3 regions of the Sporomusa termitida genome follow, and region 2 is predicted to be linked to each of the others. Evidence: riboswitches for the same ligand, from Rfam matches in the RefSeq annotation. Region 2 holds a riboswitch; each other region holds the start of a gene.
What was found. Region 2 has a riboswitch for thiamine pyrophosphate ahead of thiD (bifunctional hydroxymethylpyrimidine kinase/phosphomethylpyrimidine kinase). Riboswitches for the same ligand answer to the same signal wherever they lie in the genome.

Region 1: linked by a shared signal. The riboswitch ahead of thiS (sulfur carrier protein ThiS) and the one ahead of thiD (bifunctional hydroxymethylpyrimidine kinase/phosphomethylpyrimidine kinase) in region 2 are both predicted to bind thiamine pyrophosphate.
Region 3: linked by a shared signal. The riboswitch ahead of thiC (phosphomethylpyrimidine synthase ThiC) and the one ahead of thiD (bifunctional hydroxymethylpyrimidine kinase/phosphomethylpyrimidine kinase) in region 2 are both predicted to bind thiamine pyrophosphate.

The regions. Positions count from the first base shown of each region.
Region 1 is NZ_CP036259.1:2,378,612-2,382,783, reverse strand. Features, by position in the region: tRNA gene SPTER_RS11110 (tRNA-Asn) at 1-49, shown strand, start outside; tRNA gene SPTER_RS11105 (tRNA-Ile) at 184-258, shown strand; tRNA gene SPTER_RS11100 (tRNA-Glu) at 284-358, shown strand; tRNA gene SPTER_RS11095 (tRNA-Val) at 520-595, shown strand; gene SPTER_RS11090 (tRNA (adenine(22)-N(1))-methyltransferase) at 672-1,361, shown strand; gene SPTER_RS11085 (Nif3-like dinuclear metal center hexameric protein) at 1,352-2,473, shown strand; TPP riboswitch at 2,554-2,664, shown strand; gene thiS (sulfur carrier protein ThiS) at 2,736-2,936, shown strand; gene SPTER_RS11075 (thiazole synthase) at 2,942-3,727, shown strand; gene thiH (2-iminoacetate synthase ThiH) at 3,760-4,172, shown strand, end outside.
Region 2 is NZ_CP036259.1:4,936,806-4,940,977, forward strand. Features, by position in the region: gene clpB (ATP-dependent chaperone ClpB) at 1-1,957, opposite strand, end outside; TPP riboswitch at 2,457-2,569, shown strand; gene thiD (bifunctional hydroxymethylpyrimidine kinase/phosphomethylpyrimidine kinase) at 2,634-3,440, shown strand; gene SPTER_RS22805 (hypothetical protein) at 3,508-4,172, opposite strand, start outside.
Region 3 is NZ_CP036259.1:1,031,248-1,035,419, reverse strand. Features, by position in the region: gene SPTER_RS04640 (pyruvate carboxylase) at 1-1,891, shown strand, start outside; TPP riboswitch at 1,935-2,033, shown strand; gene thiC (phosphomethylpyrimidine synthase ThiC) at 2,101-3,402, shown strand; gene SPTER_RS04630 (hypothetical protein) at 3,404-4,042, shown strand; gene SPTER_RS04625 (carbonic anhydrase) at 4,145-4,172, shown strand, end outside.

The DNA of each region.
Region 1 (4,172 bases), 2.6 Mb from region 2:
TCGGCTGTTAACCGATCGGTCGTAGGTTCGAGTCCTACTCGAGGAGCCAAAAGCAGAGTGCCAAGTTTTTAGGAGCAATAGCGACGCGGAAACTTGTGCGAATCGCTTAGTTCTGAGCGATAGCGAAGAACCTCCTATATATTAAAACAGGCTTTCTCCGGAAAACCTGTTTTAATATCTCTAGGGCCTATAGCTCAGCGGTAGAGCAGCCGGCTCATAACCGGCTGGTCCCTGGTTCGATCCCAGGTGGGCCCACCAACTTCCCGCATCCCACCTCTCAAATGGCCCGTTGGTCAAGCGGTTAAGACACCGCCCTTTCACGGCGGTAACAAGGGTTCGATTCCCTTACGGGTCACCATAAGCAGTGAACCAGGTTCTCACGAGTCGATAGACGAAATGAGAACCTGTGTGATAAGCAGAGAGCCAGATTTTTAGGAGCGCAGCGACGCGGGAATCTGTGCGAATCGCTTAGTTCTGAGCGTAGCGAAGAACCTCCTTTCTCGATATCAAAATTAACACGGGCGATTAGCTCAGCTGGGAGAGCGCCTGCCTTACAAGCAGGATGTCGGCAGTTCGATCCTGTCATCGCCCACCACAGCAAACCTGCGAAGTTAATTCGCAGGTTTTTTGCTACCTATCAGAATAACAATGATTTACCAGGAGGGCTGTATGTGAAATTAGGTCAGCGCTTACAAACGATTGCCGGCATGGTGCCAGCCGGTGTGACTATGGCCGATATTGGGACAGATCATGCCTATTTGCCCATCTATCTTGTGAAAGAGAAGATTGTGGCCAGGGCAATTGCCGGTGATGTTCATCACGGGCCGTATTTATCAGCCCAAAATGCGGTGGCGGCAGCGCAGCTGGAGCAATATATCTCGGTTCGACTGGGGAACGGCTTGGCGGTTCTTCAGCCGGGGGAGGCCGACGTCGTGGTCATTGCCGGTATGGGCGGAGCCAATATCATTGCAATCCTGCAAGCCTGTCCGGATATAACCAGCCTGGTACAACGCCTTATCTTACAGCCAATGATTGCCGCCGCTCCGGTCCGCCTGTGGCTGCATACCCAGGGCTGGCAGATTGTTGACGAGCAGCTGGTGCAGGAAGAAGGGAAGCTATACCAGATTATCGCGGCCGAACCTGGTGCAGGCCCTCTTGATGATCAGTCCCTTTATGAGATCGGACCACGGCTCTGGCAGTCCAGGCATCCGTTATTGCGGCTGCATATTAATGAACTGATCAGCCAGCGGCGCGCCGTGCTTCTGGCTATGGGCGGGAGTGACGACGCCGTAAAATCTGCTAAATACCGGGAATATACCCGTAAGCTTAACGCGTTGGAGGAAAAGCTGTTATGTCTGTAATTTGCCGTGATATTTTAAAAGAGCTGGAAAAGCTGGCGCCCCGGCATCTGGCTGAACCCTGGGATAATGTCGGGCTGTTGCTTGGTGATCCTGCGCAACCGATACAGAAAATAATAGTAGCCTTAGATGTGGATCAGCCCCTTGTTAATGAGGCTATTACCACCGGCGCTGACCTGATTATCGCTCATCATCCGCTGATCTTCAAAGGCCTTACCCGTATCCGTACAGATTGCCCGCAGGGAAAGCTGCTGGCTGACCTGATTAAAGCCGGCATCGCTGTATATGCCGCACATACTAACCTGGACAGTGCCCGCGGCGGGGTTAATGATGTATTAGCGCAAAAATTAGCCTTAAAAGAAGTCCGGCCGCTAACTAATGTCTATCAGGAGCAATTGTATAAATTAGCTGTGTATGTGCCTGCTACCCATGTTGACCAAGTTCGAAACTCAATCACAGCCGCAGGGGCCGGGCATATCGGCAATTACAGCCACTGCACTTTTCAAACCCCGGGTACAGGGACCTTTTTACCATTAGCTGATGCCCAGCCTTTCCTCGGCCATCAGGGAACACTGGAATTTGTCGACGAAAGCCGCCTGGAAACTGTATTTCCGGCAGCTTTGCGTTCGCAGATCATTACTGCTATGCTGGCAGCTCACCCGTATGAGGAAGTGGCCTATGACGAATATCAGCTGCTAAATAAAGGTGAGACTTATGGCCTGGGGCGGGTGGGCTGCCTGGCTGCACCCATGGGGCTTGAACAATTTATCAGACAGGTAAAAACGGCATTACATATTAATTCTGTCAAAGTGGCCGGCGCTGATGCTGAACAAATGATCTCCAGGGTTGCCGTATGCGGCGGCAGCGGCGCCAGTCTGATTAACCAGGCCGTTAATGCTGGGGCTCACATCCTGGTTACCGGTGATGTAAAATATCATGAGGCCCAGCAGGCCGTCGCAGAAGGTCTGACTATTATCGATGCCGGGCATTTTGCCACCGAACAGCCGGTAGTCGGCTTGGTGGCAGACTATTTAACGCACTGTGCCCAAAAAAACCTTTGGAAGATTACAGTTATTGGCAATAATGCCAATAAAGACGTGTTTACAGTCTGTTAGAGCTGTTTAGCCGGTATTTTGCCCGAGAAAAGGGTTTGACGGTTTGCCTAATTCTGGTATACAATGAATACAGATAAATATTAGTTGGCCGAGGGAGCTCATGTTATGGGCTGAGAGTGAAACTATTAAGTTTCTTACCTCCATTACCTGATCGGGATAATACCTGCGGAGGGAGGTCGTGTGTAATTTGTGTAATTGTGCGCGTCACTACCCGGTAGGGGGAGACGTGCTTTTTTATTATTATGAAGGAGGCGGAGGCCCTGTGAGATTAACGGTAAATGGCAAAGACCTGCAGATGCCGGTCGGTGTTACCATTGCTGAGCTGGTTGGTAAGCAAGGATTTAATCCTGAAGTCATTGTAATTGAGCATAACCAGCAAATAGTTAAAAAGGAAGAATGGCAGGCAACTGTTTTACAACCCGAAGACTGTCTCGAAGTGGTCACTTTTGTAGGAGGAGGCTGAGTGTAATGGCGAAAAACTTGGCGGGAGATATCTTAACTGTCGGTGGCAAAGCATTAACCAGCCGGTTATTTTTAGGAACAGGCAAATTTGCCAATAACCGGCTTATTCCAGAGGTCGTGAGCGCTTCCGGTTCTCAGGTGATAACGGTTGCGGTACGGCGGATTGACCCGGAATATAAAGAAGAAAACATAGTTGACTACATTCCGGACACCTGTATCGTAATGCCGAATACCTCCGGCGCCAGAAATGCGGAAGAGGCTGTCCGCATTGCCCGGTTAGCCAGAGCCGCCGGGTGCGGCAACTGGATTAAAATTGAAGTGATTTCTGATAACCGCTATTTGCTCCCTGACAATATTGAGACAATTAAAGCTACTGAAATTTTAGCGGCCGAAGGTTTTGTTGTACTCCCCTATATGAGTCCTGATTTAATGGCGGCAAAACGCCTGGCGGCAGCGGGGGCCGCCGCTGTTATGCCGCTGGGAGCGCCTATTGGTACGAACCGTGGTCTTAAGACCAAAGAAATGGTAAAAATCCTGATTGAAGAAGTGTCTTTGCCGGTTATTGTTGATGCCGGGATCGGCCGGCCCTCCGAGGCTGCCGAAGCTATGGAAATGGGGGCGGCGGCAGTGCTTGTAAATACGGCGGTGGCAACAGCCTATAATCCGGTTGCCATGGCGGCAGCCTTTGGCCTGGCTGTTGCGGCCGGGCGCAAGGCCTATCTCGCCGGTCCGGGGGCGGTCCAGGGCTATGCCGCCGCTTCGTCGCCCTTGACGGGTTTTCTCCACGAATAACTGCAGCACATGGTGCAAGAAGGAGGTATATTGTGAGTGTTTATGACGAACTGTTAAAATACCGGGATTTAGATTTCGCAGCCGTTTTCGAACAGGTCACTGATGATGATATTCAAAGGGTTATCAGTAAAGACCGGTTAACTGTATTTGATTATCTGACACTACTATCGCCTAAAGCCGAACGGCAGCTTGAGGCTATGGCCCAGCAGGCACACCGTCTTACTGTGCAGCAGTTTGGCCATACGATTTTACTCTATACACCGCTATATCTGGCTAATTACTGTGTTAATCAGTGTGTATACTGCGGTTTTCATGCCCATAACGCGATTGAAAGAAAAAAACTAACCCTGGATCAGGTCCGGGCTGAAGCGGCGGCCATTGCTGCCACCGGTTTAAAGCATATCCTGATTCTTACTGGCGAGTCACGGCACCATTCTTCTGTAGG
Region 2 (4,172 bases):
CCCCAATCAGGCGGGCAACAGCGTGCTTTTCCATATATTCACTCATGTCAAGCCGGATCATGCTGCGCTCATCATCAAACAGTACTTCGGCCAGGGTTTTTGCCAGTTCGGTTTTGCCAACACCGGTCGGGCCCAGAAAAATAAAGGAACCGATTGGCCGGCTCGGGTCTTTAATACCGGCCCGGGCTCTGATGATTGCCTCGCTGATGGCTGTGACGGCCGCCTCCTGGCCGACGACCCGCTGGTGGAGAATGTCTTCCAGATTCACCAGTTTTTCCCTCTCGCCGGTCATCAGCTTGGTTACAGGCACGCCCGTCCAGCGGCTGACCACTTTGGCGATATCATCCTCATCGACCTCTTCCTTAAGCATGGTTTTATGGGAGCGGCTATGGGTGAGCTGCTCTTCTTCGGTGTTGAGTTTCTTTTCAAGCTCCGGTAACCGGCCATATTTGAGTTCTGCCAGCCGGTTCAGATCATAGGCCCGTTCGGCTGCTTCCATCTGAGTGCGGACAGTTTCAAGCTCTTCCTTTAAATCCCTAAGCCGGATGATGGCCTGTTTCTCCAGCTGCCACTGCGCTTTTAGCGCCTCTGCCTGCTCCTTAAGGGTGGATAGCTCCTGACCGATGCGGCTAAGTTTGTCTTTGGAGGAAGGGTCGGTTTCTTTTTTCAGGGCCTGTTCTTCAATTTCCAGCTGCATAACCCGGCGCAAGGTCTCATCCAGCTCTGTCGGCATGGAATCGATCTCAGTACGCAGCTTGGCAGCCGCTTCATCAATCAGGTCAATCGCCTTATCTGGCAAAAAACGGTCGGAAATATACCGGTCGGACAGAACCGCGGCGGCGACAAGGGCGGCATCTTTTATTTTTACCCCATGGTGAACCTCGTAACGTTCTCTTAACCCGCGTAAAATCGAAATCGTATCCTCGGCGTTTGGCTGATTTACCATGATTGGCTGGAAGCGGCGCTCCAGGGCCGTATCCTTTTCAATATGCTTGCGGTATTCATTCAGCGTGGTTGCACCGATGCACCGGAGCTCGCCCCTGGCCAGCATTGGCTTAAGGATGTTGCCGGCATCCATGGCTCCTTCCGCCGCTCCGGCTCCCACCACGGTGTGCAGCTCGTCGATAAACAAGATGATTTTGCCTTCTGATTTGGAGATTTCACTTAATACTGTTTTCAGCCGCTCCTCAAATTCACCGCGGTATTTGGCACCGGCGAGCATGGCTCCCAGATCGAGCGAGTACACGGCTTTATTTTTTAAGGTCTCCGGTATGTCGCCGGCAATAATACGCCTGGCCAGGCCTTCGACAATCGCTGTTTTACCCACCCCGGGCTCGCCAATCAGTACCGGATTGTTTTTCGTGCGGCGGGACAGGATTTCAATAACCCGGCGAATCTCCTCGTCCCGGCCGATTACCGGGTCAAGCTTGCCCTGGCGGGCCAGTTCGGTCAGATCCCGGCCATATTTTGCCAGGGCCTGCAGGTTTTCGTCCGGGTTATCGGTGGTGATGTTTTGTCCGCGCCGGAACTCAGTAATAATCTCCTGCAGCCGGTTTTTTGTCAGGCCAAAATCGCGGCAGACTTTTACCAAATCGGCATCCCCGTCGTCGGCGATGGCCATAAGTAAATGTTCAACACTGATATAATCATCTTTCATAGTTTTAGCATGTTTTTCGGCTAACGCCAGTACCCGCACCAGGGCGGTATTCATGCGCAGTCCGCTATCCTGGCCCCGGACCGCGGGAATGGTTTGTAGCAGCTGCTCAAGTTTACCTGTAAACAGCCGGCTGTCGATGGCTAACTGCGCCAGGAGATAAGCCATAATGCCCTCGGCATCTTTGACAAGCGCCAGTGCCAGGTGCTTGGTGGTTAGTTCCTGATGGTAGTGCAGGGCGGCCAGCTGCTGCGCTTCCTGCAGGGCGGCCGCGGCTTTTTGCGTATATTTTTCACTATTCATTATTTATACCTCCCTAAACAATTATTTGAGGTTACTTTAAGGATTATGTGCTAAAATAAGCTTACAGTTAAATATTAGCAGAAAAACGTTATTAATAGGAGCCGGATTAAGGGCAATGTGCGTTGATTTTAGGCCTAATTGGCTGATTTTTTGCCTATTAATGAGAGCAGGCGCACGGATACTCACCTTTTCTGACCTTTTGACTTTGTTTGACTTTTAATATTGCCGACTACCCCCTTATTTTATTAGCGGCGTTGCAAAAGCTGCCGTTAATAGCCCTGTTGGTGTCATTTAATTAGAGCTATGTAAGTGCCGGTATTGGTTTAGCGTTGGCCTGAGCCCCTTGACGTGCTTGCCCTGGGGCAGGTCGCTGATAGCTGGACTCGGCCTGCAGTAATTGAATAACCTAAGACGCCGGCGGCTGCTTGTCCGTAACGGCCCGGATAGCAAGGCTTGTTTTTTCAGGTAAAATATGTTAAAATTTAATTGATTTTTATATGGTATGGGCTAGGGGCGCTGGATAGGCCAGCTGAGATAAAGATCCTTTGATATCTTTGACTCTTTAACCTGATTCTGGATAATACCAGCGTAGGGAAGCTAATTGCTGTCATCAACTGAGGGCACAGGTATTCCTATATGGTTACCTGTGCCTATTATTTTGCCGTGAGGTGAGGATATGAAAAATGTATTAACAATTGCCGGTTCCGATTCCAGCGGCGGGGCTGGTATTCAGGCCGACCTCAAAACCTTTGCTGCCCATGGGGTATACGGGATGAGTGTCATTACCGCGATTACTGCACAAAATACCCAGGGGGTATTTGCGGTTCAGGATGTTACGCCAGCTATTATCGCCCAACAGCTTGATGCAATTTTTGATGATATTGAGGTGGCTGCCGTTAAAATCGGCATGGTATCTCAAGTCGAGACTATTAAAGTGATTGCAGCCAAACTAAAGGAATATGGCGCTAAAAATATTGTCGTCGATCCGGTTATGATCTCCAAAAGCGGCTATCATTTACTGAATCCGGCCGCTGAGAGTACGCTGGTTGCGTATTTACTGCCCCTGGCGGCGATTGTGACCCCCAATATACCTGAAGCAGAGGTAATTACCGGTCAGTCAATCACTACCCTTGCCGATATGGAAACCGCAGCCCGGGCGATTTTGGGCCTGGGACCGCAGAGTGTGCTGCTGAAAGGCGGACACCTGAACGGTGATGCGACCGATGTCTTATTTGACGGCAGCCAGTCAGCCTATTTGCCGTCACGGCGGATTAGCACCAAGAATACCCATGGCACAGGTTGTACTCTTTCCTCGGCCATTGCAGCCAACATCGGCCGGGGGCTGCCGGTGGCGGCTGCGGTAAAAGCGGCCAAAGAATACATAACAACGGCGATTGAACATTCTTTGTCTGTGGGCAAAGGCGTGGGGCCTACGCATCATTTTTACAGCCTGTATAAGCAGGCCGGCATGTTGGAAGAATAGTGTAATGCTTGCAGGGGAAAGCGGCGTTGCTGATTGGCTGACCAGTCTGGCTGCCGCATGGTTAAGGCTAGATGTGCTTGCGGGTTAAAGGACTTTGGGGCCGGGGTATTGATTTGGCAACAGGAGTAACCTCTGTTTCCAGCTCCGCCGTTGTTTCCAGGTCGCTCTGCACAGGTGGCAGCGGTGTTTGTGACGGGGTGGGTGGTGGCTGGGGGGTAATTCCTGCCGGCGGGGGGCCAAAGCAGGAAGTAGTGCTGCAGCGGTTGAAGAGTGTTTGGCGGAGTGCTTCCAGCACAACAATCTGCTCGGCGGTAGCGCATTGGTCATCGGCAGAGGGTGAGAGGCAGTTTGTCACAAGCTTTACTATATCAATGGGGGCGCAGGTAATGCTGAGAAGTTCGCTGCTGAAAGCAATTTTACAGCAGAGCAGCTCGTTAAGCATGTCGATCAGTGTGCCTGCCCGGTCATAACGGATCACGGACCGCTCGAAGATTTCAAATGGTACGCCGGGAGTACGCTGAATTTCTTCCGAGGCGCCGACCAGCAGCCGGTAAGAAGCAACAAGTGAGGAATAGTTGGGGATAACAGCATTGATATCAGCTAACAGGGTATTAATAATTGAAATATTGTCGCTGGTCGTGCTGGTCGTGGTGTTGGTGGTAGTTGTTGTACTGTCGGTGGTATTAGTGTCAGTGTTAGTGGTAGAACTGGTATTGTTGCAGGTGTTGGTAC
Region 3 (4,172 bases), 1.3 Mb from region 2:
TGGGCTAATGGCCTGGGTTAGAGAACAAAAAGAGGTATTATTAACCGACACCACCCTGCGTGACGCCCACCAGTCGCTGCTTGCCACCCGGATGCGTACCTATGACATGCTGAAGGTTATTTCACCTACCGCCCATATGCTGCCAAATCTTTTTTCGCTGGAAATGTGGGGGGGAGCCACCTTTGATGTTGCCTACAGGTTTCTCAAGGAAGATCCCTGGCAGCGTCTGGCGGAGCTGAGAAAACGCACGCCTAATATTTTATTGCAAATGCTGCTGCGCGGCTCAAACGCGGTGGGTTATACCAGTTACCCCGACAATGTCATTCGCGCTTTTGTGGCTCACGCCGCCGAAGCCGGCATCGACGTATTCCGGATTTTTGACAGCCTCAACTGGCTGGCCGGTATGACGGCTTCCATTGACGCCGTGCGGCAGTCCGGCAAAGTGGCCGAAGTGGCGATCTGCTATGCCGGCGATATCCTGGACCCGGCCCGGACTAAATACGATTTAAACTACTATGTAAATATGGCCAAAGATATTGAAAAGGCCGGCGCGCATATGCTGTGCATCAAAGATATGGCCGGCTTACTAAAACCGGAGGCGGCCTACCGCTTAGTTTCCGCCCTGAAAGATACTGTGGAAATCCCGATTCACCTGCATATGCATGATACCAGCGGCAATGCCATTTATGCCTACGCCCGGGCCATTGACGCCGGCGTAGACATTGTCGACACGGCGGTCTCCTCGTTGTCCGGCATGTCGTCACAGCCAAGCGGCAACAGCCTGTATTACGCTTTACAGGGACATTCGCGGCAGCCTGTTGTCGATATCGGGAGAATGAATGAATTATCCCATTACTGGGAAGATGTCCGCGCCTATTACAAAGATTTTGAAAGCAGCCTCTTCTTTCCCAATCCGGAGGTGTACCAGCACGAAATGCCGGGCGGCCAGTATAGCAACCTGCGGCAGCAGGCCAAATCACTGGGCCTGGAAAGCCAGTGGGATAAGGTTAAAGAGGCCTACCGTCAGGTAAATGATATGTTTGGGGATATTGTGAAAGTAACCCCCTCCTCTAAAATCGTCGGTGACATGGCCTTGTTTATGGTGGAAAACAGCCTGACAGAGGATGCGATTTATGAAACAGGCGACACCCTGGATTTCCCTAACTCGGTTGTGGAATTCTTTTCCGGTCAAATCGGTCAGCCGTACCAGGGTTTCCCCAAAGAGCTGCAGCGCATCATCCTGAAAGGGAAGAAGCCGTTAACCAGGCGTCCTGGTGAATTGCTGGAACCGGCCAACTTTACTGAAATCAGGGATACCCTGGCAGGCACCCTGCAGCGTCCGGTTACCACTGCCGATGTGCTGGCTTATTCCCTGTATCCGAAAGTATTCTCCGACTGGGCCGGCTTTATCAATAGCTATGGGGAAGTAGCCATGCTCGATACACCCACCTTCTTCCACGGTTTAAAACCCAGAGAGGAAATCAGGGTCGATATTGAGGAAGGAAAAACGCTTGTCGTTAAGTTTATCTCGTTTGAGGAACCACTGCCGGACGGCACGCGGGTTGTTAATTTTGAACTCAACGGCTTACCCCGGGAAGTTATTGTCAAGGATAAGAATATTAAAACGGTTGTCATTTCCCGTATTAAAGCGGAAAAAGACAATCCTAATCAGCTTGGTGCCTCCATGACCGGGAAAGCGGTCAAAGTAATGGTCGAAAAAGGCGATCATGTAAAAAAAGGAGATCCCCTGGTCGTTACCGAAGCTATGAAAATGGAAACAACGATCCAGGCTCCTTTTGACGGCATCATCAAAGAACTGTACGTTAAACCGCAGGATCCTGTGGAAACAGGCGACCTGCTGGTCGAGCTGCTGAAAACGGTAAAAGCCTAACCTGCCAGTACTGTCTGATAAGACAGCATGTTCATTGTTACTTAGTTATAGCTAGGGGTGCCCAACGGCTGAGAGGACTAAAACTCCAACCCTCGAACCTGATGTGGTTAGTACCACCGTAGGAAAGCTTTTCAATGTCAAATTAAAGAAGCTTGCCTACCCTCACCTTTGCCTATAGCTAAAATATAATTACAGAGGAAGGGGAAAAGATTATGTACACAACTCAAATGGATGCCGCCAAACGGGGCATCCTCACCGACCAGCTGCGTATTGTAGCCCGGGAGGAACAGCTTGAGCCCGAGCTGCTGCGTGCATTAGTGGCAAGCGGCAGGGTTGTTATCCCTGCAAACCGTCATCATACCAGCCTTCATCCCATGGGCGTCGGCGAAAAACTCCGCACGAAAATCAATGTCAACCTCGGGGTTTCCAAAGACTGTTATGATATTGAGCTTGAATTGCAAAAAGCTCGAAAAGCCATTGAATTGAAGGCCGAAGCCATCATGGACCTAAGCTGTTATGGCAAAACCCGCGAATTCCGGCGCCGGCTGATAGAAACCTCGCCGGTCATGATCGGCACTGTACCGATGTATGACGCTGTCGGCATGCTTGACAAAGATTTAAAAGATATTTCTGTCGATGAATTCTTTTCCGTTGTTGAACGTCATGCTGAAGATGGTGTGGATTTTATGACAATCCACTGTGGTATGAACCTGAAAACAGCCGCACGGGTGAAACAGAACAAACGGCTGACCAATATTGTTTCCCGCGGCGGTTCATTACTGTTTGCCTGGATGGAGCTTAACAACCGGGAGAATCCCTTCTATGAGTATTATGACCGCCTGCTGGATATCTGCGAGCAATATGATGTCACTTTGAGCCTGGGGGACGCCTGCCGGCCCGGTTCCATCCAGGATGCAACCGATGCTGCCCAGATTGAAGAGCTTATTACCCTTGGTGAATTAACCAAGCGCGCCTGGGCCCGGAATGTGCAGGTGATGATTGAAGGCCCCGGGCATATGGCTATTAATGAAATTGCCGCCAATATGCTGTTGGAAAAAAGGCTCTGTCATGGCGCCCCCTTTTATGTTTTGGGTCCGCTGGTCACTGATATTGCTCCCGGTTACGATCATATCACCAGTGCAATTGGCGGCGCAATCGCCGCTGCCAATGGGGCAGACTTCCTTTGCTACGTAACACCGGCCGAGCACCTGCGCCTACCCAATTTGGATGACATGAAAGAAGGGATTATTGCCTCCCGGATAGCTGCTCACGCCGCCGATATCGCTAAAGGAATTCCCGGTGCCCGCACCTGGGATAATCAGATGAGCGCCGCCCGGGCTGATGTAGACTTCCCCCGGATGATTGAACTGGCTATCGACCCGGAAAAAGCCGGCAGATACCGGGCGGAGTCACAACCGGAGTGTGAAGATACCTGTACAATGTGCGGCAAAATGTGCCCCATGAAAAATATGAAAAAAATCCTTAACGGGGAAGACCTGAGCATCGCCTAATATGAATACACATATGACATCTGTTTCAGAACCTGCACTATTGCAGGAATTAATCGATTTCTATCGTTCGAAACTGTTGTTTACATGTGATAAATATACTGTGGACGATGAACGCAGTCAATTTTTCAAAAGAATACTTCAAATACTTACCTGCTGCCGGCCGGGTTCTCATCTGCACGAGCAGAATTTCCGCTGGTTTATCACCTTCATCGTTTTCCAGCCAGCCTTTGACTGTATTGGCCACCTGCTGAACAGCTTACCCCAAGACCAGCCAGGATCACAAGCGGAAACAGAAAACCTGCCTCTCGGCAGGATCTACCGGGGGTTATGGAAGCAGGGTAGACTGACTGACCACACCCGCGCCTTTGACTTGTTAGATACCATGCATACAAGCTTACTCCGCCAGCAAACCAACCTTGCGGAAAGCGGCCATGTTGCCCTGACAGGTTACCGCGGTCAGCATTATATCACCACCTACGGGTACACTGCCGAATTAATTAACCCCATCCTGCTGTTTACAATTTTAAAAGATATCGGCAACTTAGTCCCTCTCCTGCCAGTAAAACCCCAAACTAGTCTTCACCAAGCGCAACAAGCAACTTTTTTTGCCGGATCTGGCCGCAGATCATCTGCGCTGTAGGATCTCTTAGTGGTACCGCTACAAGTAAGCACCTTTTACTTGTAACGGTACCGCTTTTATTATCCGGAACCCAAACTAAAACTATAAGAAGGGGATGTTTTTATGGATGCTTATCAAGCCCTGGAGAAAC